One region of the Hydrogenophaga sp. GW456-12-10-14-TSB4 genome, then DNA from elsewhere that is predicted to be linked to it. Evidence: riboswitches for the same ligand, from Rfam matches in the RefSeq annotation. Region 1 holds a riboswitch; each other region holds the start of a gene.
What was found. A riboswitch is a leader RNA that binds a small molecule or an ion and turns the genes downstream of it on or off. The one in region 1 is predicted to bind glycine.

Region 2: linked by a shared signal. The riboswitch ahead of AC07ZS_RS20660 (D-amino acid dehydrogenase) and the one ahead of AC07ZS_RS08795 (penicillin-binding protein 1A) in region 1 are both predicted to bind glycine.
Region 3: linked by a shared signal. The riboswitch ahead of gcvT (glycine cleavage system aminomethyltransferase GcvT) and the one ahead of AC07ZS_RS08795 (penicillin-binding protein 1A) in region 1 are both predicted to bind glycine.

The regions. Positions count from the first base shown of each region.
Region 1 covers NZ_JBWKZH010000012.1:72,692-80,506, forward strand. The annotation lists gene AC07ZS_RS08780 (hypothetical protein) at 1-177, opposite strand, end outside; gene AC07ZS_RS08785 (VOC family protein) at 214-396, opposite strand; gene AC07ZS_RS08790 (hypothetical protein) at 496-1,116, shown strand; glycine riboswitch at 1,124-1,216, shown strand; gene AC07ZS_RS08795 (penicillin-binding protein 1A) at 1,375-3,363, shown strand; gene AC07ZS_RS08800 (hypothetical protein) at 3,486-3,617, opposite strand; gene AC07ZS_RS08805 (indolepyruvate ferredoxin oxidoreductase family protein) at 3,614-7,150, opposite strand; gene AC07ZS_RS08810 (DctP family TRAP transporter solute-binding subunit) at 7,176-7,815, opposite strand, start outside.
Region 2 covers NZ_JBWKZH010000047.1:14,981-22,795, forward strand. The annotation lists gene AC07ZS_RS20630 (thioredoxin family protein) at 1-392, opposite strand, end outside; gene AC07ZS_RS20635 (response regulator transcription factor) at 464-1,141, opposite strand; gene AC07ZS_RS20640 (sensor histidine kinase) at 1,228-3,078, shown strand; gene AC07ZS_RS20645 (GAF domain-containing protein) at 3,403-3,906, shown strand; gene AC07ZS_RS20650 (hypothetical protein) at 3,903-4,313, shown strand; partial or broken gene AC07ZS_RS20655 (electron transfer flavoprotein subunit alpha/FixB family protein) at 4,879-5,019, opposite strand; gene AC07ZS_RS20660 (D-amino acid dehydrogenase) at 5,226-6,572, opposite strand; glycine riboswitch at 6,539-6,640, opposite strand; glycine riboswitch at 6,641-6,735, opposite strand; gene AC07ZS_RS20665 (Bug family tripartite tricarboxylate transporter substrate binding protein) at 6,743-7,735, opposite strand; gene AC07ZS_RS20670 (M20 aminoacylase family protein) at 7,754-7,815, opposite strand, start outside.
Region 3 covers NZ_JBWKZH010000037.1:27,194-35,008, forward strand. The annotation lists gene gcvP (aminomethyl-transferring glycine dehydrogenase) at 1-83, opposite strand, end outside; gene gcvH (glycine cleavage system protein GcvH) at 113-481, opposite strand; gene gcvT (glycine cleavage system aminomethyltransferase GcvT) at 518-1,648, opposite strand; glycine riboswitch at 1,709-1,813, opposite strand; glycine riboswitch at 1,826-1,939, opposite strand; gene AC07ZS_RS18045 (hypothetical protein) at 1,971-2,465, opposite strand; gene AC07ZS_RS18050 (esterase/lipase family protein) at 2,586-4,235, opposite strand; gene AC07ZS_RS18055 (electron transfer flavoprotein-ubiquinone oxidoreductase) at 4,496-6,181, opposite strand; gene AC07ZS_RS18060 (SDR family oxidoreductase) at 6,374-7,156, shown strand; gene AC07ZS_RS18065 (DMT family transporter) at 7,157-7,815, shown strand, end outside.

The DNA of each region.
Region 1 (7,815 bases):
CATTGTTTTAACCCAGCTCCAGCGGCCGCTGAACGGCACTTGCGACGGGTCAAACCATTCGTGAAGACCGAGCACGAAAGAGCATGCGCCGAAGCCCCACCAGACGGCGGCCATCTCTTTGTTCGAGAACGGCTTCTTCCAATGAGGGTGGTCCGGTTCACCGCGATTGAGTTTCATACTGTGGACGCCTTGATCAATGTCTGTTTCTGGCCGTCAGGCCCCTCTCGCATACCGCTCCAACCGCTGTTCCAGCGTGCCGGTATGAAGCTCGAAGAAGTGGTTGTCGAAATCGTAGAAGTACACCTCCCGCGCGCCCAAACCGAAGCACAGGAAGTGCGCCATCCGCTCGAGGTCGCGAACGATGAACGTGATGTGGCTGATGCCCTCGATGTGCATGGGGGCTTACCGTAACACGGCCGTCTCAGCAGACCATTCCCCTACACCGAAACATCTGCGAACACCATTCCGGCCCCCATGCGTGCAGACTACGGCCCCATGAAGCTCCTCCCCCTCGTGTTTTCGCTGAGCGCCGTGGCGCTCGTCCCCTTCGCCGCCCAGGCCCAGCAGGCGCCGGCGAAGCCCGCGGCCAAGCCCGCGCCCGCTGCCACCAAGGCGCAGGCCACCGCCACCAAGCGTCCCCCACTGGCCCGCTCCGCCGCCAAGGCCGTGGAAGAGGTGACGCCCATCGAGGAAGACACCAACGTGACGCTCTCCGAAGCCGATCTCGCGGTGGCCAAGCGGGTGTACATCGGCAGCATCCCGTGCGAGCTCGGCAATGCCGTGCAGATCACGCCCGCCAAACGCGACGGCTTCTTCATCGTGCAGGTGAAGAACACGCGCAACGCGCGTTACTACATGCACCCGGTGGAAAGCCGCACCGGCGCCATCCGCCTGGAAGACCCCAAGCGCGGCGCGCTCTGGCTGCAGCTGGGCAACAAGTCCATGCTCATGAGCCAGAAGATCGGCGCGCGGCTGGCCGACGAATGCATGAGCCCCGACCAGCTCACCCTGGCCGCCGAGATGAAGCGCAACCCGCCCAAGAGCATTCTCGACCCGGTGGACCCGCCAGCAGCGGTCACGCCCCCGCCCGCTGCGCCCCCGGCCAACGCCAACTGATAGACTGCGACGCTCTGCGGGAGAGCGAGGCGCGTCGAGCGCCTCCGCCGAAGGCGCAAACTCCCATGATCGCTCAGGCTCAACGGACCGCAGACACATTTCGCCGACTGGAGAGAGGCCGGGCCGCACCACGCGCGCACCGGCACACCGAAGGGGCAGACTGCCACGCAGTCGAAACTCTCAGGTAAAAGGACAGAGGGAGAGGCGCCCACAGGAACGGCCATCGCGCGGTTCCTGCCTTCACCTGAGTCCTTGCCCATGCGCCTCTCGCGGCCTGCCTTCACCTTCCGTTTCTTTCTCGCCCTGGCCGTCGGCCTGTGCATCGGCGCTTCCCTCGGCGCGGCCTATGCCCTGCACCGCCTGTGGCTGCAGCTGCCCGAGGTCGGCCACCTCGCCGACTACGACCCCATGCTGCCGCTGCGCATCCACGCGCGCGACGGCAGCCTGCTCGCGGAGTACGGCGAAGAGCGGCGCCAGTTCGTGCCGATCGAGCGCATCCCGCAGACGATGCAGAACGCCTTGCTGGCCATCGAGGACGCGCGCTTCCACGAACACGGCGCGGTGGACTACGCGGGCATCGCGCGCGCGGCGCTCGGCAACCTCGTGGCCGGTGGCCACACCCAGGGCGCGAGCACCATCACCATGCAGGTGGCGCGCGTCTTCTTCCTGAGCCGCGAGAAGACCTACCGGCGCAAGATCATGGAGATCCTGCTGGCCTACAAGCTCGAAGCGGCCTACAGCAAGGGCAAGATCCTGGAGCTGTACATGAACCAGATCTACCTGGGCGAGCGGGCCTACGGATTTGCCGCCGCCGCGTCGGTCTATTTCGACAAGACGCTCGACCAGCTCAGCGTCGCCGAGGCCGCAATGCTGGCCGGCCTGCCCAAGGCTCCTTCGGCCTACAACCCGGTGGTCAACCGCGAGCGCGCCACCGTTCGCCAGCAGCACATCCTCAAGCGCATGCGCGAGCTGGGACACCTCGACGAGCCGGCGCACCAGCAGGCGCGCGCGGAGCCGCTCACGCTGCGGCCGCGCCCACCGCCGGCGGACCCGGCCACGGCCCATGCGGTCGAACAGGTGCGCAAGATGATGGTGGCGCGTTTCGGCGACGAGGCCTACTCGCGCGGCCTGGACGTGACCACCACCCTCGACGTGGCGGCGCAGCAGGCCGCCGCCCGTGCCTTGCGCACCGGCCTGCAGAAGGCCCGGCGGCCGCAGCTGGAGGGCGCGCTGGTGTCCGTCGATGCGAAGTCGGGGGACATCCTGGCGCTGGTGGGGGGCTCCGATTTCGCGCGCAACCAGTTCGACCACGCCGTGCAGGCGGTGCGCCAGCCGGGCTCGACCTTCAAGCCCTTCGTGTTCTCCGCCGCATTGGAAAAGGGCTACTTCCCCGGCACGCGCATCGACGACACGCAGCGGCTGGTCACGCCCGCGGCGCGCGGGCGCAAGGCCTGGCGGCCACGCAACTACGGCCACCAGTACGAAGGCTTCATCACGGCCCGGCGGGCGCTGGCGCGCTCGAAGAACGTGGTGGCGGTCAACCTCATGGACGCCGCCGGCCCTGAGTACGTGCAGCAGTTCGCCACCCGCTTCGGCTTCGCGGCCGAGCTGAACCCGCCCATCCTCCCGCTGGCGCTGGGCGCGGGCGCGGTGACCCCGCTGCAGCTCACCGAGGCCTATGCCGTCTTTGCCAACGAGGGCGAGCGGGTCGAGTCCCGCCTGGTGCTGCAGGTGAGCGAGCGCGGCGGCGGCGTGCTCTACGAAGCGCCGACGGTGGCGCCGCGCGCGCAGGTGATCTCCCCGCGCAACGCCCACGTGATGGACAGCCTGCTGCGCGACGTGGTGCGGCAAGGCACGGCGCGGCGCGCGCAGGCGCTGGGGCGCGCGGACACGGCGGGCAAGACCGGCACCTCCAACGACGCCCGCGATGTCTGGTTCGCCGGCTATTCGTCGGGCATCGCCTCGGTGGTGTGGATGGGGTTCGACCAGGCGCGCAGCCTGGGCAACGCCACGGGCGGCAGCCTCGCCCTGCCGGTCTGGACGGACTACATGAAGACCGCCGTGGCCGATCGGCCCCAGGCGCAGCGCAGCCCGCCGGCGGACCTGGTGATGCTGGGCGACGACTACGTCTACCCGGAGTACCTCGCCGGCGCCTGCGTCGAGGCGCCACACGCCTTCATCGAAAGCCCGTTCGGCTGCGCCGGCTCAGGCGGCCCGGTGCCGGGCAATGAAGTCTTCGTTGAATGACAGCCCGTGGCCGGGCCGTTCGCTGAGCACCAGAGCGCCGTTCGATCAGGCCGTTGGGAATGGCCGCGATCAGCGGCGCGAAGATCTCGGGCACCAGGTGGCTGTCACGTCGCGGATCGCCTTCACGTGTTCCACCAGCTGCGGCAGGCGCGCGCGATCACCGCGGGCAGGTCCCATGTCCCGTCGGTCTCGTCGTTCCTCGGGATCACCCGGGGAATGAGCACGGTCTGGACGTCGACCCGCGTGATCTTCATGCCAGCGCGAGCGGCAGCGCCAGGCCCATGGCGGCGGTTTCGCGGTTCATGGCCTGCGCGTACTGGCGCGCGTTGCCCACCTTCACGTGTTCGTAGCCGCGCACCATGTCGGGCAGCGCGGCGATGCGCGCGGCCTGCTCGTGGTTGCCGGCGTTGAGCGCTTCCACCAGCTGGGCCAGCAGCGCCTCGTAGTGTTCGAGCAGCTGGCGCTCCAGGCGGCGCACCTCGGTGCGCGCGAACACGTCCAGCGCCGTGCCCCGGATGCCCTTGGCCGCGCGCAGCAGCTTGAGCACCGGCGCGAACCAGGGGCCGAACTTCACTTTCTGGTTGAAGCCCAGGCTGCGCAGGAAGGTGGGGTGCAGGTGCCAGGTGATGCGCGGGTTCTCGCCGAAGGTGCGCGTGAGGCGCGCGCGCTCGGCATCGTCCAGCAGCAGGCGCGCCACTTCGTACTCGTCCTTGTAGGCCATGAGCTTGTAGAGGTTCTTCGCCACCGCGACCGTCAGCGCACTGCGCCCGCCCGGCAGCGCCGATTCGGCGCGCCACATGGCGGCCACCTGGCGCGTGTAGCGCTCGGCGTAGGCCGCGTTCTGGAAGGCGATGAGTTCGGGCACGCGCAGTTCCAGCACGGCGCGCAGCGCGGCGTCCTGACCGGGCACGCTGTCCACCAGCGCGCGCGCGGCGGGCGAGAGCTCGGCCGCCACCGGCGCAGGGGTGCGGTTCTGCTGCATGGCCTGCTCCACCTTGGCCGGGTCGCCCACCAGCAGGCGGCCCCAGCGGAAGGCCTCGATGTTCATCTCCACCGAGGTGCCGTTCAGGCGGATCGCGTCCTCGATCGCCTCGGCCGGGATCGGCAGCGCGCCGGCCTGGTAGGCCGCGCCCACCAGCAGCAGGTTGCTCGCCATGTGGTCGCCCATCAGGCGCTCGGCCACGTGCTGCGCGTCCAGGTACACGTTGTGCTCGGCGCGCGTCACCTTGTCCAGCGTCTCGCGCAGGTGGTCGGGCGCGGGGTAGTGCTTGGCCTTGTTGGCCACCATCTCGCCCGTGGGCACGGCGGTGGTGGAGACGATGGCCACGGTGCGCTCGGGCGAGGCCACCACGATGTTGCTCGCGCTCACCGCCACCAGCGGGTCGAACACCAGGAACAGGTCGGCGCTGGCCGTGCCCACGGTGGGCGAGCCGCCCACGCCGTGCGGCAGCACCTTCAGGTGCGAGACCACCGGGCCGGCCTTCTGGCTGGAGCCGGTGTGGTCGTAGGTCTGCACGTTCATGCCGCTGCGGAACGCCGCCGTGCCCAGGATCTGGTTGACCGTGACCACGCCGGTGCCGCCGATGCCGGTGAGGCAGATCGAGAATGCGCCTTCGGGCACGCGCGAGACCGGCTCGGGCAGCGCCAGCGCCGTGGGCAGCGGCACGCGCTGGCCGCCGCGCAGTTTCTGTTTGAGCGCAGGCGCCTCGATGGTGGCGAACGAGGGGCAGTCGCCCTTCACGCAGGAGAAGTCCTGGTTGCAGGAGGACTGGTGGATCTGCGTCTTGCGGCCGTAGGGCGTTTCCACCGGCTGCACGCTCAGGCAGTTGGACTTCACGCCGCAGTCGCCGCAGCCTTCGCACACGCGCTCGTTGATGATGGTCGAGCGCGGCTTGTAGTCCATCTTGCCGCGCTTGCGCAGGCGGCGCTTTTCGGTGGCGCACTGCTGAACGTGCATCAGCACGGTCACGCCCGGCGTGCCGGCCAGCAGCTTCTGCGCCTCCATCAGGCGCTCGCGCGGCCACACCGCGGCGCTGCCGACCTTGCCGCCGGGGTACTGCTCGGGGTCGTCGGTGGTGATCAGGATGCGGGCCACGCCTTCGGCCTCCAGCATCTTCACCATGTCGGGCACCGTCATGCCGCCCAGGATGTCCTGGCCGCCGGTCATGGCCACGGTGGAGTTGTAAAGCAGCTTGTAGGTGACGTGGGTCTTGGCCGCCACCGCGAAACGGATCGCCAGGCTGCCCGAGTGGGCGAAGGTGCCGTCGCCCAGGTTCTGGAAGAAGTGCGCCGTGTCGGTGAAGGGCGCCAGGCCCACCCACTGCGCGCCCTCGCCGCCCATCTGCGTGTAGCCCTTGACGACGCCGAAGCCCTCGCCCATCCACAGGTCCATGATGTGGCAGCCGATGCCCGCGCCCACGATGGCGCCGTCGGGTGCCTTCAGGCTGGTGTTGTGCGGGCAGCCCGAGCAGAAGTACGGCGTGCGCGCGGTGCTCAGCATGATGGGCGCGCGCTTCAAGGCCGGCGGGTTGAGCAGCAGCGCGCGCGACTGCGCCACCGGCGTCTGCACCAGCGGGCCCAGGCGCTTGAGCAGCGCGCGCGCGATGGTGTCGGCCGACTGCTCGCCCTGCAGCGGCAACAGGGGCGCGCCGTGCTCGTCCGCCTTGCCGACGATGCGCGGCTGGTCGGGCGTGCCGTACAGGATCTCCTTGAGGAACAGCTCGACGAAGGGCCGCTTGTCCTCCACCACCAGCAGCTCGGGCATGCCGCGCGCGAACTCGCGCACGATGTCCGGCTCCACCGGGTAGATCAGGCCCATCTTCAGGATGCCCACGCCGGCCTCGGCCAGCGCCTCGTCGCTGTGCAGGCCCAGGTCGCTGAGCGCCTGGCGCACGTCGTAGTAGGTCTTGCCCCAGGTGACGATGCCGATGCGCGGGGCCTTGGGTTGCACCACGATGCGGTTGAGGCCGTTGAGTGCGGCGTAGCGGCGCGCGATCTCCAGCTGGCCGTTGGCGATGCGGCGCTCGGCCTCGATCAAAGGCGGGCCGGCCTCGTTGGGGCGGAACACCGGCTTGAGCGGCTGGCCGTCGTACAGCACCTCGGGCAGCACCGGCTGCACGCGGTCGTGCCCGACCCAGGCCACGCCCGCGCTGTCGGCCACGTCGGTGACGAACTTGAAGCCGGTCCACAGGCCGCTGGCGCGCGAGAGCGCATAGCCGTGCAGGCCGAAGTCGATCACCTCCTGCACGTTGCCCGGTGCGAGGATCGGCATGAAGAACTTGTAGAAGGCCGCGTTCGAGTCGCTCGGGAAGATGGTCGAGCGCGCGTGCGGGTCGTCGCCCGCCACCACCAGCACGCCGCCGTTGCGGCCCACGCCGCGGAAGTTGTGGTGGTGGAAGGCGTCGCCCGCGCGGTCCACGCCCGGCGCCTTGCCGAACCACATGGCGAACACGCCGTCGTAGCGCGCGCCGGGCGTTTCGTGCAGCGCCTGCGTGCCGAAGGCCGCCGTGGCCGCGAGCTCCTCGTTCAGGCCGGTGCGGTGCACGATGTGGTGCGTGTCGAGCAGCTTCTGGTTGCGCTGCATCTCGCCGTCCACGCCGCCCACCGGCGAGCCCGGGTACCCGCACACGAAGCCGGCGGTGTTGAGTCCGCTGCGCTGGTCGAGGCGGCGCTGATCCAGCATCAGCCGCAGCAGGGCCTGCGTGCCGTTGAGGTAGATCGGGCCTTCCTCGCGCGTGAACTTGTCGGCCAGGGTGAAGGGGTTGGGGAGGTCGCGTGGGGCGTTCATGGCGTGGGGCGAGGCCGGTTCTCTTTTATTGACCGCGGATCTTCTTGACTTCGGCGTTCAGGGCGTTGATGAGGTCCGGGCCGAGCACGGCGGTCTGGTTGGCGTACACCACCTTGGTCTTCTCGCGCATGCGCTCGAGTTCGGCCTTGGAGGGTTCGGTGATGGCCACGCCCTGGGTCTTGAGGTAGGCGGCCGATTTGTCTTCCATGTCGCGGCCGAGCTGGCGGTTGACCAGGCGGTTCTCCATCGCGCAGTCCTTGAGCGCCTTCTGCTCGTCGGGGGCGAGCTTGTCGTACTGGGTCTTGGAGTAGATGAAGTTCACCGGGCTGTAGACGTGGCGCGTCAGGGCCACGTGCTTCTGCACCTCGTACAGCTTGGAGGTCTGCAGGAAGGCCACCGGGTTTTCCTGGCCGTCGATGGCCTTGGTCTCCAGCGCCGAGTACACCTCGGTGAAGGGCATGGGCACCGGGTTGGCGCCGAGCTGGGTGAAGGTGTCGATGAAGGTCTTGTTCTGGATCACGCGCAGCTTGAGGCCCTGCAGGTCTTCCAGCTTGTTGATGGGGCGGCGCGAGTTGGTCACGTTGCGGAAACCGTGTTCCCAGAACGAGAGATGCACCAGGCCGGCCGCACCGTAGAAGCCGGCCAGGCGCTCGCCGAAGGCGCCG
Region 2 (7,815 bases), on a different contig from region 1:
TTGGCTCGAGTGGCCTGGGGGTTGGCATCGATATCGACGTTGGCGAAACGTACATGAAGCAGTTGTGCTGCAGCGGCTTCGAAATGCGGCGCCAGTGACCTAGACAGTTCGCACCAAGTTGCCGAGAACTTCACAAGTATCGGAGACCCAGTGCGCGCGATGAAACAGTTGAAGGTTGAGTCGGTTAGCGAGGCTGGTGGTGGCAGCACTGAATCGGGTTCGCAGCCGCCGTGGATCTGTTCGCAGCTCTGACGCACGTCGCTGGCCGCCGCGCAGCCTGGGACCTGCTGACGCAAGATTCTGGCCTCGGGCCGCATTTGAGAACGAGCGGGGTTTTCGCAGACAGTGCCCGGCGTCCGCACGACCTGGACTCGCGTGGTGCACACGTCCATTCCTTTGGTTTGTTACTTCGGCTTGAAAGTAACAAACACGCGCTCCGCGCAGTCTGAGCAAACCTGAGCAACTATGGTCGAACGTCGACGGCGTCGTGAAACCGAAATCCAATCCCTCGGATCGTGCTAACGGGGAGATTCAAGCCGCAGGCCTCTTCAACCTTGCGGCGCAAGCGGCGCATCTGGGTGTCCAGCCGCCGCTGGTCATATTGGAACCAGTCTTCATCCAAGGCCTTGACGATCGCCTCGCGGGTGACACAGTCACCGCCGATGGCCAGCGCTCGCAGCACCGCGTAGTCTTGACCGGACAGGGGAATTGGCTCAAAGCCGGGCGGCACAAGTTGTCTTGGGGCACCTTGCAGTATCCAGCGGGGCTTCTCCTGGATGTCCAGGCGGCGGGCGAGGGCTGAGACAGTGGCCGTGAGTTCGCCCAATTCGGCTGTTTTTGGCAGATAGTGGTCGGCGCCGCCCGCCAGGCCGGCAACCTTGTATGGCATCGCGTCGCGCGCCGTCAACACGATGATGCCCAGCCGGTGGCCGGTAGCGCGCAGCTCAGCAATAAGATCGAGTCCATCGCCATCGGGCAGGCCGAGGTCGACGATCGCGATAGGGTGCAGACCAGGCACGAACGCATGTCGGAACTCTTCGATCGTTCCGACAGAGACCATCTCATGCCCCGCTTCGACAAGGAACTCGGACAATTCCTCGCGCAGTACCGGTTCATCTTCGAGCAGGATAAGGGACGCCATGCGGCACAAGTCTATTGCATGATTTCGCGGCAACCCTGGCTCTTCAGTTCGGACTGTCGAGGCGGACCGCGTACCATCCTTTCCCCATGCTGCTGCGAATTCTCCTCTTCATGTTTCTGTTTTGCGGCATCGCACACGCACAGCCACCAGTCGTGCTCGATCGGTCAGTAGGCATGATCCCGCTGCATGGCCGGATGGCGTGGCTCATCGATGCGGGCGGCCGCCTGCGGGTCCAGGAGGCGGAGACTGCGGCGGGATGGCAGGCATTGCCCGGCTCCCCGAACGCGGGCTTTACTTCGGATGCCATCTGGCTGCGGTTTGAGGTCATTCAAGCAACCAACGCCCCATCGTGGCGGCTTGAACTGCGCAATACGCTGCTGGAAGATGTGCGCTTTTTCCAGCGCGATGCAGCTGGCGAGTGGCATATGCAGGTGGCCGGGCGCAACGTCAAGCGCAGCGCTTGGCCGCTGGACACACGCAGCCCTGCGTTTCGTCTCGACTTGCCACCCGGTAGGCATGAAGTCATGGTGCGCCTAGCGAGCAGGAATTCGCTGTCCACGGGCTTGCGGCTGTGGGAGGCGGAACTCTTCTATGCAAGCGCTCGCGACGAGGCCTTGCTCTGGGGTGGCTACTTCGGCCTCTATGGGCTGGTGATCCTTATCCAGTTCTTGTTCTGGCAATGGACACGGGAGGCACTCAGCGGGTGGTACGTGCCTTACGCGGCCCTGAATTTCTTGGGCGTCTTGATGACGATGGGGTACCTTCAGAATGCCCTGGACTGGAACTCCGATCTGGCGACGCCCATTCTTGGCATCTCGATTTGCGCCGTGGTGTTCGTGAGCACCCGGTTTTCTTCAGTGCTGCTGGGACTCGACCAGGTCATGCCGCGCCTCAATCGCTTCCTGCTCAGGGGAGCGGCCGCCGTTTCCGTCGGGACGAGCCTGCTGGTTATCGCGGGCCAATACGCCGCTGGCGTGGGCACGAGCCAGGTAGTCTCGATGGCCTGGATCATGCTGTTGTCCGGAGCCTCCATCGTCTTGGTGTGGCGCGGCCATGCACCGGCGCGCTTTTATTTGATCGCCTTCGCAATTTTTTATCTGGGGGTTCTCATCCGGTACTTGCGCAACCTGGGATGGTTGGAGCCGGGACTCGTGACCGACTACAGCATCCAGGTGGGCTCCGTGCTGCACATGATTGTGATGTGCTTGTTCATCGTGTACCGCTACAACGCCCTGCGCATAGCCTTGCGTGTGGAACAGGCGGCCCGCCAAGAACAGCGAGATTTCGTCGCCATGGTGTCCCACGAGCTTCGCACACCGCTGGCAATCATCGGTGCCTCTGCGCAGCAGCTCGCGGCGCATCTGGATGCGCCTGTCGAGAAGTCGCTGAGGCGTTGCACCAACATCACGGCAGCGAGCCGGCGCATGGCGGAGTTGATGGACAACTACCTTACCGCCGAACGAATGGACAGCTCCGAGCGATCGATACGTATCCGACGGTGCGCCATGCCAAGTTTTTTCAAGGAACTCGTCTCCGAGTGGCCTGAGGACAGGATTAAGCTGACCACAAAGGCATTGCCTGAGGATTACGCCTGTGACCTCGATATGCTGCAGGTGGCGTTTCGCAATCTAATCACCAATGCGATTCGGCACTCTCGCGCCAGCACTGTCATCGATGTCATGGTTCGCGGCAACGGACAAGGCGGGCTTACCGTTCGTGTTGTGAATCGTGGCGAAAACATTCCGCTCGAAGAACGGCCATTTTTGTTCCAGAAATATTACAGAGGCCGGGCGGCACGGGGCAAAACGGGCGCTGGTCTGGGGTTGTTTCTGGTCAAGAGAATCATCGACGCGCACGGCGGGCGAGTCGAAGTGCAGTGCGATTCAGGCGTCACGACCTTCAAGGTTCTGCTGCCTGCGCTAGCCTCGTCCGATTGAGGATAGAGATCCCCGCTATGACGTGTTGATGGCAGGTTGGGCGCAAATCACATCTGCAGATGTGACTGTTTTACTTTCACAACGCCATCGGCATTCTTGCCTTAGTTGCTCAGGTTTGCTCAGACTGCCCCAAACTCGATTTTGATATTTTCAGAACCCACAAAATTGAAGTTCGTGTGCGCAACACACCAACTTGGCGCCTTCTACTGGAAGCTGTCCGCAGGTTGCAAGTGTGATTCAAGCAAGTACCTGCCGCGTTCCGATGAAGCGCAACGTTGAATGAATCCGTGACGCCATAAACCGATTCGCTTGTCTGAATCTTGCATGATCAAGCCACCTTTGCCACACAACGAAGCCAAGCGCCTGAAGGCGCTGCGCGACTTGGTGATCCTGGACACACCGCCCGAGGAGCGTTTTGACCGCATCTCAGCCTTCGCGGCTAAAGAGTTCAACGTGCCCATCGCGCAGGTCTCGCTGGTTGACCAGGATCGACAGTGGTGCAAATCGTCCTTTGGCATGGATGACGTGCAGGAAACGCCGCGCGACATCTCCTTCTGCGGCCACGCGGTGGCGATGGCGAAGACCTTGATCGTGCCCGACGCGCTGGCCGATCCGCGCTTTGCCGACAACCCCATGGTGGTGGGTCAACCCTATGTGCGCTTCTACGCCGGGGCGCTGCTGCGCCTGCCTTACGGGCAGGTGGTGGGCACCCTGTGCATCATGGACCGGCGCCCGCGCGAGTTCGACAAGCTGGACGAGGCCATCCTCAACGGCCTGCGCGACCTGGTGGTGGAGGAGCTGTTCCGGCGCGAGGAGGCGGTGTCGTGAGCGCCGCTGCGGACCGGCCGCAGGTGCTGCTGATCGAACCCGATGGTTTGGTGCGTGGCACGGTGGCCTCGGTGTGCCGTGAGCTACAACTGGTTCGGCTGCAGCAGGCGACCAGCATCGCCCAGGGAGAAAAATGGATGCAGAGCAACGCGGAGCACGGCCTGCTGCTTTCGCTAGCCGAGCGCGACGCAGCACTGGCGTTGCTCACGCGCTTGCGTGCGGGCGACTTTAAGTGCGAGGCCAATATCCCGGTTGCGGTGATGGTGCACGCTGCTGACGCGGGACTCGTGGCGACGCTGAAAGAACTCGATGTGCGTCGACTGTTGTTGCAACCATTTCGTTTACGCGATGTAGTGCACACGGTTGAGCAACTCTGGTCCGCAGCAGTGGCGCTACCCGCTGGCTGAATTCTCGATCACCAACGACTCCAAGTTCTCCGCGGCCAATCCACATCGGAACGGTCGGCGAGGCCGCGCACTTCTAGCGCCAGTACCAGATGCAGCAGTGGCACAAAAGCGATATTCGAGTGCCATCGCAACGCGCTGGACGATCCGGCTCATGAGCGCCCAGAAAGCGAGGGAAAACACGCATCTATGGAAGTACGCGATGGAAACGTCCGTCGATAAAATGGCGGGCCGACAAACTATGTTTGTTCGGTGTGACAGTGATTTTTTTGGTTACTTCACGTCTGATGTTGGAATGACGCATTCCTCCTCGGTGCAAATGTTCCTTCATCGCGGAACTTGACGTGATTCAAGGGGTGGGCTACCAAGGCCCACCCTTTTTTTTGAATGCCAAACGCAATCTTCGGATGCTTTGTCGCCTCGTTGCGCTGGAATCCCTCGTTGCATTGCTCGGCGGGGCATCAGCGCCACGCGAGCGGCGGATGTGCCGCGCGCAGTATCAGTCTATGGTTCTCCCGTGCGAGTCGTGCTTATTTTGGCGATTGCCAGCTCGCCGCCGCCGCAATGAGCCTGGTGCAGCCCGAGCCGGTATGTGGCTGCAGTTCGATGCGATGGAGAGCACCTGCGCGGCCACGTCCTCAGCCAGGCCGTGCTCGAGGTGGCTCACCTTGGACACGCCCGCGATCTGCGCGGCAGCTTGGGCCACGGCCTGCCCCCGATAGAAAGGAAGTCCCATGAGCCACGCTGACAAGAACAGTGTCTCAGATTCGACAACCAGTGCAAAAGCACCCGCAGCGAGTGATCGCAACTCGTTGACGATCGGCGCCGAAGGCGCCGATCGTGCTGCACGACGGAAAGCGTGGGAGAGTCGGCTGTCCTGAACCAAGCAGCCCGACGCACGAATGGAGGCGCAGTTCAGACCATGTTGCTCACCTGCACTGCGCGCGGGACGCGACGCATGTCCCACCGTGCCACGTGCTCACCCAGTTGATGCGCGGTGATGGCCGACAGCGTCCAGCCCAGGTGGCCGTGACCGGTGTTGTAGAACACGTTGGCGTGCCTGCCCGCACCCACGCGCGGCATCATGTCGGGCAGCATGGGCCGCAGGCCCGCCCAGGGTTCCACCCGGCGCGTGCTGACGCCAGGGAAACATTGGTTCACCCAGTCCACCAGCGGCCGGATGCGGTCGGCGCGAATGTCGAGGTTGTAGCCGTTGAACTCGGCCGTGCCCGCCACGCGGAAGCGGTCCAACCCCAGTCGGCTCGTGACGAGCTTGGTCTCGTCGTCGAGCAGGCTCACCTGGGGCGCGGCGGCCTGGCTTTGTTCGTCATTCAGCATGACGGTGATGGAGTAGCCCTTGACCGGGTACACATTGAGCCGGTCGCCGAGTTGGGCGCCGAGGGCGCGGCTGCGCACGCCCGCGCAGATCACCACCCCGTCAGCATCGACCTCCTCCCCGTTGGCCAGCATAACGCGCGCCCTGTCGCCGGTGCTCCACACGCGCGACACGGCCTGGGCGGTCATCAGTCTCACGCCCCGGCGTGCGCAGGCCAGGCCCAGGCCGTGGGTGAACTTGTGGATGTCGCCGGTGCTGTCGCTCTCGGTGTACCAGCCACCGAAGTACTCACCCTGGAGCGTGGGTTCAATGGCGCGCATTTCGTCGGGTGTGACGGCGCGGCGCGACAGGCCGCCTTGGGCCAGCAGCCTGGACACTTCGCCTGCGTGCTCGAAGCCGGCGCGGTCCCGGTAGATGTGCAGGATGCCGCGCTGCTTGTGATCGAAATCGATGCCCTCGTGTTCAGCCCAGCCAAACAGCTGCTCACGTGCGGCAATGGCCAGGCGCGTGGTGGCCACGGTGTTGTTGCGGTACTTGGGAATGGAGGCCACAAACTCGGCGAACCAGCTGAGCTTGTGCCAGCTGGGCCTGGGGTTCACCAGCAAGGGCGCGTCGGCCTTGAACATCCACTTCAGACCCTTCACCAGGGTGGAAGGATGGGTCCACACCTCGGCGTTGGACGCAGAGAGTTGCCCGCCGTTGGCATGGCTGGTCTCCATGCCCGCATAGCGGTGCTTTTCGATGAGGGTGACTTGATGACCCTGACGGGCCAGGGCGTAGGCGCTGGTGACGCCCGTGATACCGCCGCCGATGACGATGAGGTGTGCCATGTGAATCTCGCGTTCAAAGCCGTCAGACAGAGAAAGCATGGCCCGCACACCGTGTGCGGACCATGACCCCCTCTGTTTGAGACCTGAGAGATTCACCAGCGTGGGCCGGCTTGCTCCTGCGGTGGGCCGGGGGACGAATCCCGGCCACTCTTCAGAGTGCGATGCGTTGTCGACCGGTCCTTTTGCCTGAGAGTTTCCGGGGCGGTTGCTCCTTCGGCGCCGGCCTGCCATGCAAGCCAGTCTCTCCCGATCGACAGGGGTGAAGCTTACTGCGCTTGCAGCTGAATGGACTTGGCAATCGCGCGGAACTGGCTGATGCCGTCGGCATAGGCCTTGTCCACCGCCGCCAGCGGCAGGGGTTTGGCCAGCAGCTGGCTGTTGGCTTCCAGCGCCTGGTGCACGCCCGGGTCACCCAGCGTTTCGGTGATGGCCTTGTGCAGCGCGACCACCACCTGCTCCGGGGTGTCCTTCTTCACGAAGTAGCCGGTCCAGATGTTGAAGGTGAAGTCCTTGAGTTGCTTGCTCTCGCTGATGGCCGGGTAGTTCTTCACGCTCTCCAGCCGTTCGCTGTTGAGCATGGCCAGCACCTTGACGCGGCCCTGCTTGTGCATCTCGTCGTACTTCTTGCCATAGGGCGCCAGGAAAAAATCGACCTGGCTGGCCATCAGGTCCTGCTCGGCCGGCGCCGAACCCTTGTAGGGCACATGGGTCATCGGAATGCCGGTGACCTTGGACAGGTGCTCGCCGAGCAGGTGGTAGAAGGAACCTGGGCCCACACTCGCGTACGTCAGGGGGCGGCCCTGCTGCGCCGACTTGCGCGCATGCTCCAGGAACTCGTCCACGTTGCTGGCGGGAATGTCCTTGCGGGCCAGGAAGGCAATCTGCGCGGTGGCGATCATCTGCACCAGGCGAAAGTCTTCGCTCTTGAACTTGATGGACGCGATGGCCAGGGGCGCCAGGATCAGTTCGTTCGGCGAACCCTGGAACAGCTGGTAGCCGTCGCTCGCGCTGTTGAGCACTTTCTGCGCGGCGATCGAGCCGCTCGCACCGCCCAGGTTCTCGATCACCACCGGTTGGCCCAGCTGCTTGCCCAGCGTGTTGTTGACGGAGCGCGCGATGACGTCCGACAGGCCGCCGGCCGGGTACGGCACCAGCATGGTCACCGGCCGGGCGGGGTAGCTCTGGGCCTGCGCCACGCCCGAAAGGCTGGCCAGGGCGATGGCGACACCGGCCATCAAAGTCTTGTAGCGGCTGATCATGGGGAATCTCCAGTGGGGTCAGAGGTGGGGGGAGGGGACGGAAAGCAGGTCTTGCACGAGCGCTGTCCAGTAGGCGGCGC
Region 3 (7,815 bases), on a different contig from region 1:
GCCTCGCCGATGCCGATGTGGCGTGCCACGAATTCAGACGGGTTTTCGAGTTCACCGAGGGGTTTGACAGACGGCATCAGCATGGGAGGCTCCGGCGCGGGAAGAGAAAGGGTCAGTTGGCCGCGAAGGCGTTGTAGGCGGTTTCGTCGAGCAGGGCATCGACCTGGGCCGGGTCGGACAGCTTGACCTTGAAGAACCAGCCGGCCTTGAGCGGGTCGCTGTTGGCCAGCGAGGGGTCGGCGCGCAGGGCTTCGTTGACTTCGGTGATCTCGCCGCTGATGGGCATGTACACGTCGGCGGCCGCTTTCACGGACTCGACCACGCCGGCCACTTCCTTCTGCGCGAAGGTCTTGCCGACTTCGGGCAGGTCGACGAACACCACGTCGCCCAGCGCGTCCTGCGCGTGCACGGTGATGCCGACGGTGGCGATGCCGCCGTCAACGGTGATCCATTCGTGGTCTTCGGTGTACTTGGTGGTCATGGAAAAGCTCCTGAAAAAGAGGGAAACAAAAAGGGGTCAACCGCGGAAGTATCGGTTGGGCACGAAGGGCATGGCGCTGACCTGCATGGGCACGGGCTTGCCGCGCACCATGGCCACCACGTTGGTGCCGATGGCGGCGTGTTCGGGGGTGACGTAGCCGATGGCGACGGGCTTGTTGGCGCTGGGGCCGATGAGGCCGCTGGAGGTCTTGCCGATCACCTCGCCGCTGGTGTTCTGCAGTTCGACGTTTTCGCGCACGGGCACCCATTCCTGGGCGATCAGGCCCACGCGCTTGCGCGCCAGGGGCTCGCTGCCGTCGAGTTGCGCGAGCACACGGGCCGCGCCGGGGAAACCACCCGCGCGTTCGCCGCCGGTGCGGCGCACCTTCTGCATGGCCCAGTTGAGCCCGGCTTCCACCGGGGTGGTGGTGGTGTCGATGTCGTTGCCGTAGAGGCACAGGCCGGCTTCGAGGCGCAGGGAGTTGCGCGCGCCCAGGCCGATGGGCATGACCTCGGGCTGGGCCAGCAGGGTGCGCACAAACTGGTCGGCGCGGTCGCCGGGCAGGGAGATCTCGAAGCCGTCTTCGCCGGTGTAGCCGCTGCGGGTGATGAAGAGGTCGGCGCCGTGCCACTGGAAGGGCGAGCCGGTCATGAAGACGAGCTTTTCGACGCCGGGCACGAGGCGCTGCAGCACGTCCACCGCCAGCGGGCCCTGCAGGGCGAGCAGGGCGCGGTCGGGCAGGGGGATGACTTCGCAGCGCGAGCCGATGCGCGCCTGGATGTGCGCAATGTCGCCGGCCTTGCAGGCGCCGTTGACGATGACGAAGAGGTCGTGCCCCCGGTTGACGAACATCAGGTCGTCGATGATGCCGCCCTCGTCGTTGAGCAGCAGGCCGTAGCGCTGCTTGCCCACGCCCAGGCCGATCACGTCCACCGGCATGAGGGTCTCGAAGGCGGCCGGGGCGTCGGGCCCGACCAGGCGCAGCTGGCCCATGTGCGAGACGTCGAACAGGCCGGCGGCCTTGCGGGTGTGGTGGTGCTCGGCCATGAGGCCGGTGGGGTACTGCACCGGCATGTCGTAGCCGGCGAAGGGCACCATGCGGGCGCCGAGTTCGAGGTGGAGCTTGTGCAGCGGGGTCTGGAGGAGCGGGGCGGCGGCAGCTGGCACGGCAAAGGCTTTCAGGCAAGGGGGCAGGCCCCGACGGGGGCGAAACACGGTTCATCCGTGCGCTGCCCCACTGTCCGCTTTACCTGAGAGATTCACGCGGGCGATGCCGCGCTTGCTCCTTCGGTGGGCCGCTTCGAGGAACGGCCTCTCTCCAGGGGGGTACACCGGCCTTTCGGCCCGTGTTTGCCAGTCCTTTTGCCTGAGCGTTCAGGGCACCCGGTGTGCGGTGCCGCCTGCGCCTTCGGCGAGCCTTTCCGGTGACCGGATCGGCTTCTCTCCTGACCGCGCGAGTGTATCGCACGGCGGCGGGCGGGCCGGCGTTTCAGGGCGTTTCCAGGGCCGATTCGGGCAGCAGGCGGGCCAGCCGCTGGCCGATGCCGTCGGCGCGTTCGCTGCCGGCCAGGCGCTCCACGTCGGCCATCATGGCGCGGCTGACGACCAGCATCTCCCGCACGTCACGCGCCTCGCGCAGGGCGTCGCGGTAGCGCTGGGCCATGGCCTTGTCGCGCGGGGCGAACATGCGCTCGCTCAGGTCGAACAGGAACATGCGCGCGCTGGCGACCGAGCGCGGGCCGGAGAAGGCATCGGCCGAGACCGCCGGCGCGGCGGCGGGGGGCGGTGCGGGCGGCTCGTCCACCAGGTAGCCGCGCGCGACCAGGTCGGCCGCGAGCGCGGGCCCCTGGCCCTCGAACAGGGCGAACAGCTCGGCATCGGGTTTGCGGCCGTCGGCCAGCAGCAGCAGGGCGCGCTCGCGCTGGGCGAGCTGGCGTTGTCCCGGCCGCAGCTCGGCCCGGCCCTTCTGGGTCTTGTTCAGCATGGGTCCAGCGTGTGTGAAGGAGCCCGCACTGTGGCGACGCGATGTGACGTCCCGGTGAAATGCCGGGCATGAGAGGCCGCGCGGTGGCGGCTGGCGGCTGAACGGGCCCGGTGTCCGGACCTATTCCTCGCTGTCGTCCTCGATGTCCGGGTTCCAGGCGGAAATGACGAACCTCAATTGCCCTTTGGCCCCCGGGTGCGATGGCTTGACCGCGCCCTGGTTGTCCACCGTGTGGGCATCAAAGGGAATCCGGACCTCCACGCGCCCGTCTCCCAGTGGTGCGATGGGCAGCTCCGTGGCGGCATTGACGATGCCCGTGCCTTGCCAGGCGTACTTGACGGTCCAGTTGGGCTGCGTCTTGGTGGGGCTGGTCATTTCCAGGATAAGGGCGTCCCGGAACAGGTAGCCTCCCTCGTAGTGTTCGTTCACCCACAGGCGCCGTTCGATTTCGTAGTCGGGCACGCGGATACCGAATTCCATGCCATAGGCGAGCGAGCGCCGCTTGGGGTTGACCCGGGCGCGATTGGCCAGAAACACGCTGGAGAGGTAGTGCTGGCGCTCCTTCTTCCACTCGGAATGCGGCACGCAGGCCACGGAATCTTCCTCCGCCGTCCGCCGCGTGAGGTACCAGAACTTGCCGCGCGGAGAGGCGCGCATTTCCATCTGGTACAGCGCGTCGACCCTCTGACCGGCGTCTTCCTGCGTCTGCACGCCCTTGGGGAGGCGCATCTCCTCCAGATCGACCCAGATGTCGACACGCACGTCGCCAAAGAGGAAACGCGCGAGGTTCTGAAAGGCCTCTTCGCTGTTCACGATGCCGAACATGCCGGAGTGGGAGCGGTACGCAAAGGCCTTGGCGCAAGGCTCACCGACGCTGCCATCGCCGTTGAGCCCGTGCAGGGTGGCGTTGGCGATCCGGACCAGTCCGTCGCTCCCGTTGCCCACGAAGGTGCGTGCGAGGCCAGCGGCGGTGTCGTAGTCCGATCGGTTGGTACCTACCATGCAGAAGATCTTGCGCGAAGGGAAGGTCGACTCCGGCACCAAGTCCACCCGTTTGTGCTTCTTGTAGGCGGCTTTGAGATCCAGGTAGCTGCTCATCCGCTCAGAGCGGTTGAAGTTGCTGATGTCGAGCGCGCTCAGCCAGGAAGGAACGTTCTGCCCCATCACGTCGATCCCGTTGTGCGGCGAGGCGTAGGTGAACAGCTTGTCGATGTGCTTGCGCGTGCTGCGGGTGTCCAGTTGGGGGTTTTGCAGGAATGCCCTGCACACCAGGCCTCCCATGGAATGGGCGACCAGGTAGCAGCGGAAGCGCGCTTCGGTCATCTGGTTGGCGGGGTTCACGCAGACCAGGTACCGGACCCTCTCCACCAGTTCACTGAGCCTCGTCGCGAACGTTTCGATGCCCGGCGTGACGCCATCGCCCAGCAACTCGGAGGCCGAGTCGTAGTAGCGGTAGATGACGATGGATCGCCCATTCAGCTTGTTGCCCGTGGGTTCGCCCTGTGCTGTGGTTTCCCACTCGGGGTCGACGATGTCGTAGCCGTCTTCGTAGACATCGCTGTAGCCGAAGTCCGACGCCAGCCGCACGATCGGAGATTCAAAGACGTGCTTGCGGGGTTTTGCCTTGATGTCCGGCACGGCGCGGAAAACCGTTGATCCGAGGTTGAAGCCGCAGAACGGGTCCGCTGTGGTCTGTTCGATTTCTCCCCGTGTCATCGCGTAACCGCGCACATAGATGATGGGGAAATAGGGGGCCTTGATGACTGACATGTTCTGTCCTCATGGATCGGCGGGCTTGGCGGCGGGGCAAGCGATGACACACAGGTGGGTCAGACGGGCAGTGTGTGACAAAGCCCTGGCCATATCCATTCCACAAATGGGAGTAGACAACGTCAGTCCACCATGCTATCCAAGCGCATCCGCTCGGTTGGCAATGGCGGTACCGATTGGGCTTCTGCTCTTGGCGAGCGTTTGGCGTGAACAAATAAAAAGCCGCCCGCAGGCGGCTTTTCCAGTCAACGGCAAGCCGTTCACATGCCGGCGTAGTTCGGACCGCCGCCGCCTTCGGGCGTGACCCAGACGATGTTCTGCGTCGGGTCCTTGATGTCGCAGGTCTTGCAGTGCACGCAGTTCTGCGCGTTGATCTGCAGGCGGTCGGTGTTGTCGGGGTTCTTCACGAATTCGTACACGCCGGCCGGGCAGTAGCGGGCTTCGGGGCCGGCGTACTTGGCCAGATTGATCTTCACCGGCACGCTGGCGTCCTTGAGCGTGAGGTGGGCCGGCTGGTGTTCTTCGTGGTTGGTGTTGCTGACGAACACGCTGCCCAGGCGGTCGAAGGTGAGCTTGCCGTCGGGCTTGGGGTAGACAATTTGCTCGCACTCGGCGGCCGGCTTGAGGTAGAGGTGGTCGGCCTTCTCGCGGTGCAGCGACCACGGCGGCGCCTTGAAACCCAGGCGGGGCAGCAGCCAGTGTTCGACGCCGACCATGAGGCCGCCGACGATGTTGCCGTACTTGAACCAGGACTTGAAGTTGCGCGAGGCGTCCAGCTCTTCGCGCAGCCAGCTCTTGTCGAAGGCGGCGGGGTAGGCCTTGAGTTCGTCGTGCTGGCGACCGGCCTGCACGGCCTCGAAGGCGGCTTCGGCGCAGAGCATGCCGCTCTTGATGGCGGCATGGCTGCCCTTGATGCGCGCGCCGTTGAGGTAGCCGGCGTCGCAGCCCACCAGGGCGCCGCCGGGGAAGGTGGTCTGCGGCAGGCTCATCAGGCCGCCGGTGGTGATGGCGCGCGCGCCGTAGCTGATGCGTTTGCCACCTTCGAGGAAGGCGCGGATGCGCGGGTGCGTCTTCCAGCGCTGCATTTCCTCGAACGGGCTGAGCCAGGGGTTGCTGTAGTTCAGGCCGGTGACGAGGCCCAGGGTGACCTTGTTGTCTTCCAGGTGGTACATGAAGCCGCCGCCGTAGGTGTCGTCCTTCATCGGCCAGCCGGCGGTGTGGATCACCAGGCCGGCCTGGTGCTTGGCGGGGTCGATTTCCCAGAGTTCCTTCACGCCGATGGCGTAGGCCTGGGGGTCCTTGCCTTCGTCCAGGTGGAACTTGGCGATCAGGCGCTTGCCCAGGTGGCCGCGCGCACCTTCGGCGAACACGGTGTACTTGGCGTGCAGTTCCATGCCGAGCTGGAAGTTGTCGGTCGGCTCGCCGTCCTTGCCCACGCCCAGGTTGCCGGTGGCCACGCCCTTGACGGAGCCGTCGTCGTTGTAGAGCACCTCGGCGGCAGCGAAGCCGGGGAAGATCTCCACGCCCAGGTTCTCGGCCTGCTGGCCCAGCCACTTGACCACGTTGCCCAGGCCGACGACGTAGTTGCCCTCGTTGTGGAAGTTGTTGGGGATGAGGAATTTCGGGGTGTCGATGGCGCCTTTTTCGGTCAGCCAGAGCAGCTTGTCGTCGGTCACGGGCTGGTTGAGCGGCGCGCCGTCGGCTTTCCAGTTGGGCAGCAGTTCGTTGAGCGCCTTGGGGTCCATCACCGCGCCGCTGAGGATGTGCGCGCCGGGCTCGGAGCCTTTTTCGAGCACGCAGACGTTGATGTCGCCGCCTTTTTCGGCCGCGATCTGCTTGAGCCGGATCGCGGTGGCCAAGCCGCCGGGGCCGCCACCGACCACGACCACGTCGTACTCCATGGCTTCGCGCGGGCCGTAGGTGCTGAGGATTTCTTCGGGAGTCATGTAGAGGGTCTCGCTCTGTCAGGCCAGGGGCCCGGGGGGATTTTCATGACGGCAATGCATGGAGTCATGCCGGTGTCGTGGTCGGGACCGATTTTAGTGGCCCAGGGAGCACAATCCCGTCACATGGGCCCCCGTCGGCCCGGGCGGGGCCCCAGAGCCCGCAGAATCAACCCATTTAGAGGAGGTTCTCTCATGGCATACAGCCTGGACTTGTCGGGCCGCGTGGCCCTGATCACCGGCGCATCCGGTGGGCTCGGTGAGCAGTTCGCCAAGACCTTGGCGCGCGCGGGAGCGGCGGTGGTGCTGGCCAGCCGCCGCACCGACCGCCTGATGGCGCTGCGCGCCCACATCGAGGCCGCCGGCGGCGACGCGCATGTGGTGGCGATGGACGTGACGGACACGGCGTCCATCAAGGCGGCCGTGGCGCACGCCGAAACCGAGGTCGGCGCGATCGACATCCTGGTCAACAACTCGGGCGTGAGCACCACGCAGCGCCTGCAGGACGTGACGGAGGAAGACTACGACTTCGTCTTCGACACCAACACCAAGGGCGCGTTCTTCGTGGCGCAGGAGGTGGGCCGGCGCATGCTGGCGCGGGCCAACGGCGCCGCACCGGGTACCTACGTGGGCGGGCGCATCGTGAACATCGCGTCCATGGCCGGGCTCAAGGTGCTGCCGCAGATCGGCGTGTACTGCATGAGCAAGGCCGCCGTGGTGCAGATGACCAAGGCGATGGCGATCGAGTGGGGCCGCTTCGGCATCAACGTGAACGCGATCTGCCCGGGCTACATCGACACCGAACTCAACCACCACCACTGGCAGACCGAGCAGGGCCAGAAGCTCATCAACATGCTGCCGCGCAAGCGCATCGGCTCGCCGGCCGACCTGGACGCGCTGCTGGTGATGCTGTGCTCGAGCGAGAGCCATTTCGTGAACGGCGCGGTCATTGCCGCCGACGACGGTTTCGGGGCCTAGATGACGGCAGCGGTGTTGGGCCGGCCTTCGGGCTGGCCGCCGGGCATGGTGACCGGCATTCTGGCGGGGCTGGGCGCGGGCGCGTTCTGGGGCACGGCCTTTCTCGCGCCCCTGCTCACGCCGGGTTTCAGTTCGATCGATCTCACGGTGGGCCGCTTCCTGGCCTGCGGCCTGTTGTCGGTGCTGCTGCTGGCCTGGGCCGGGCTTCGGGGCGAGGCGCACCTGCCGACCTGGCGGCAGGCGGGCTCGGCGCTGTGGCTGAGCCTGCTGGGCTACACGGGCTATTACCTGCTGCTGGTGCTGGCCATCCAGGCCGCGGGTGCGGCGCTGCCGGTGCTGATCATCGGCACCATCCCGATCTGGATCATGTTGCTGGGCAAGCCGCAGGGCCTGCGCTGGCGTGCGCTGGTGCCCGGGCTGCTGCTGACGATGGCCGGCCTGGCGCTGATGATGCGGGTCACGGCGCATGGCGCCGGCGAGGCCGGGGGCGGCGACGACCTCTGGCTGGGCATCTTTTTCGCCGTGCTGGCCATGGCCTCGTGGACGGCGTTCGGCCTGTTGAACGCGCGCTGGCTGAGCCACCACCCGGAGGTGAACTCCACGGTGTGGGCCAACTGGCTGGGGGTGGCCGCGGGCCTGGGTGCACTCGTCATCTGGGC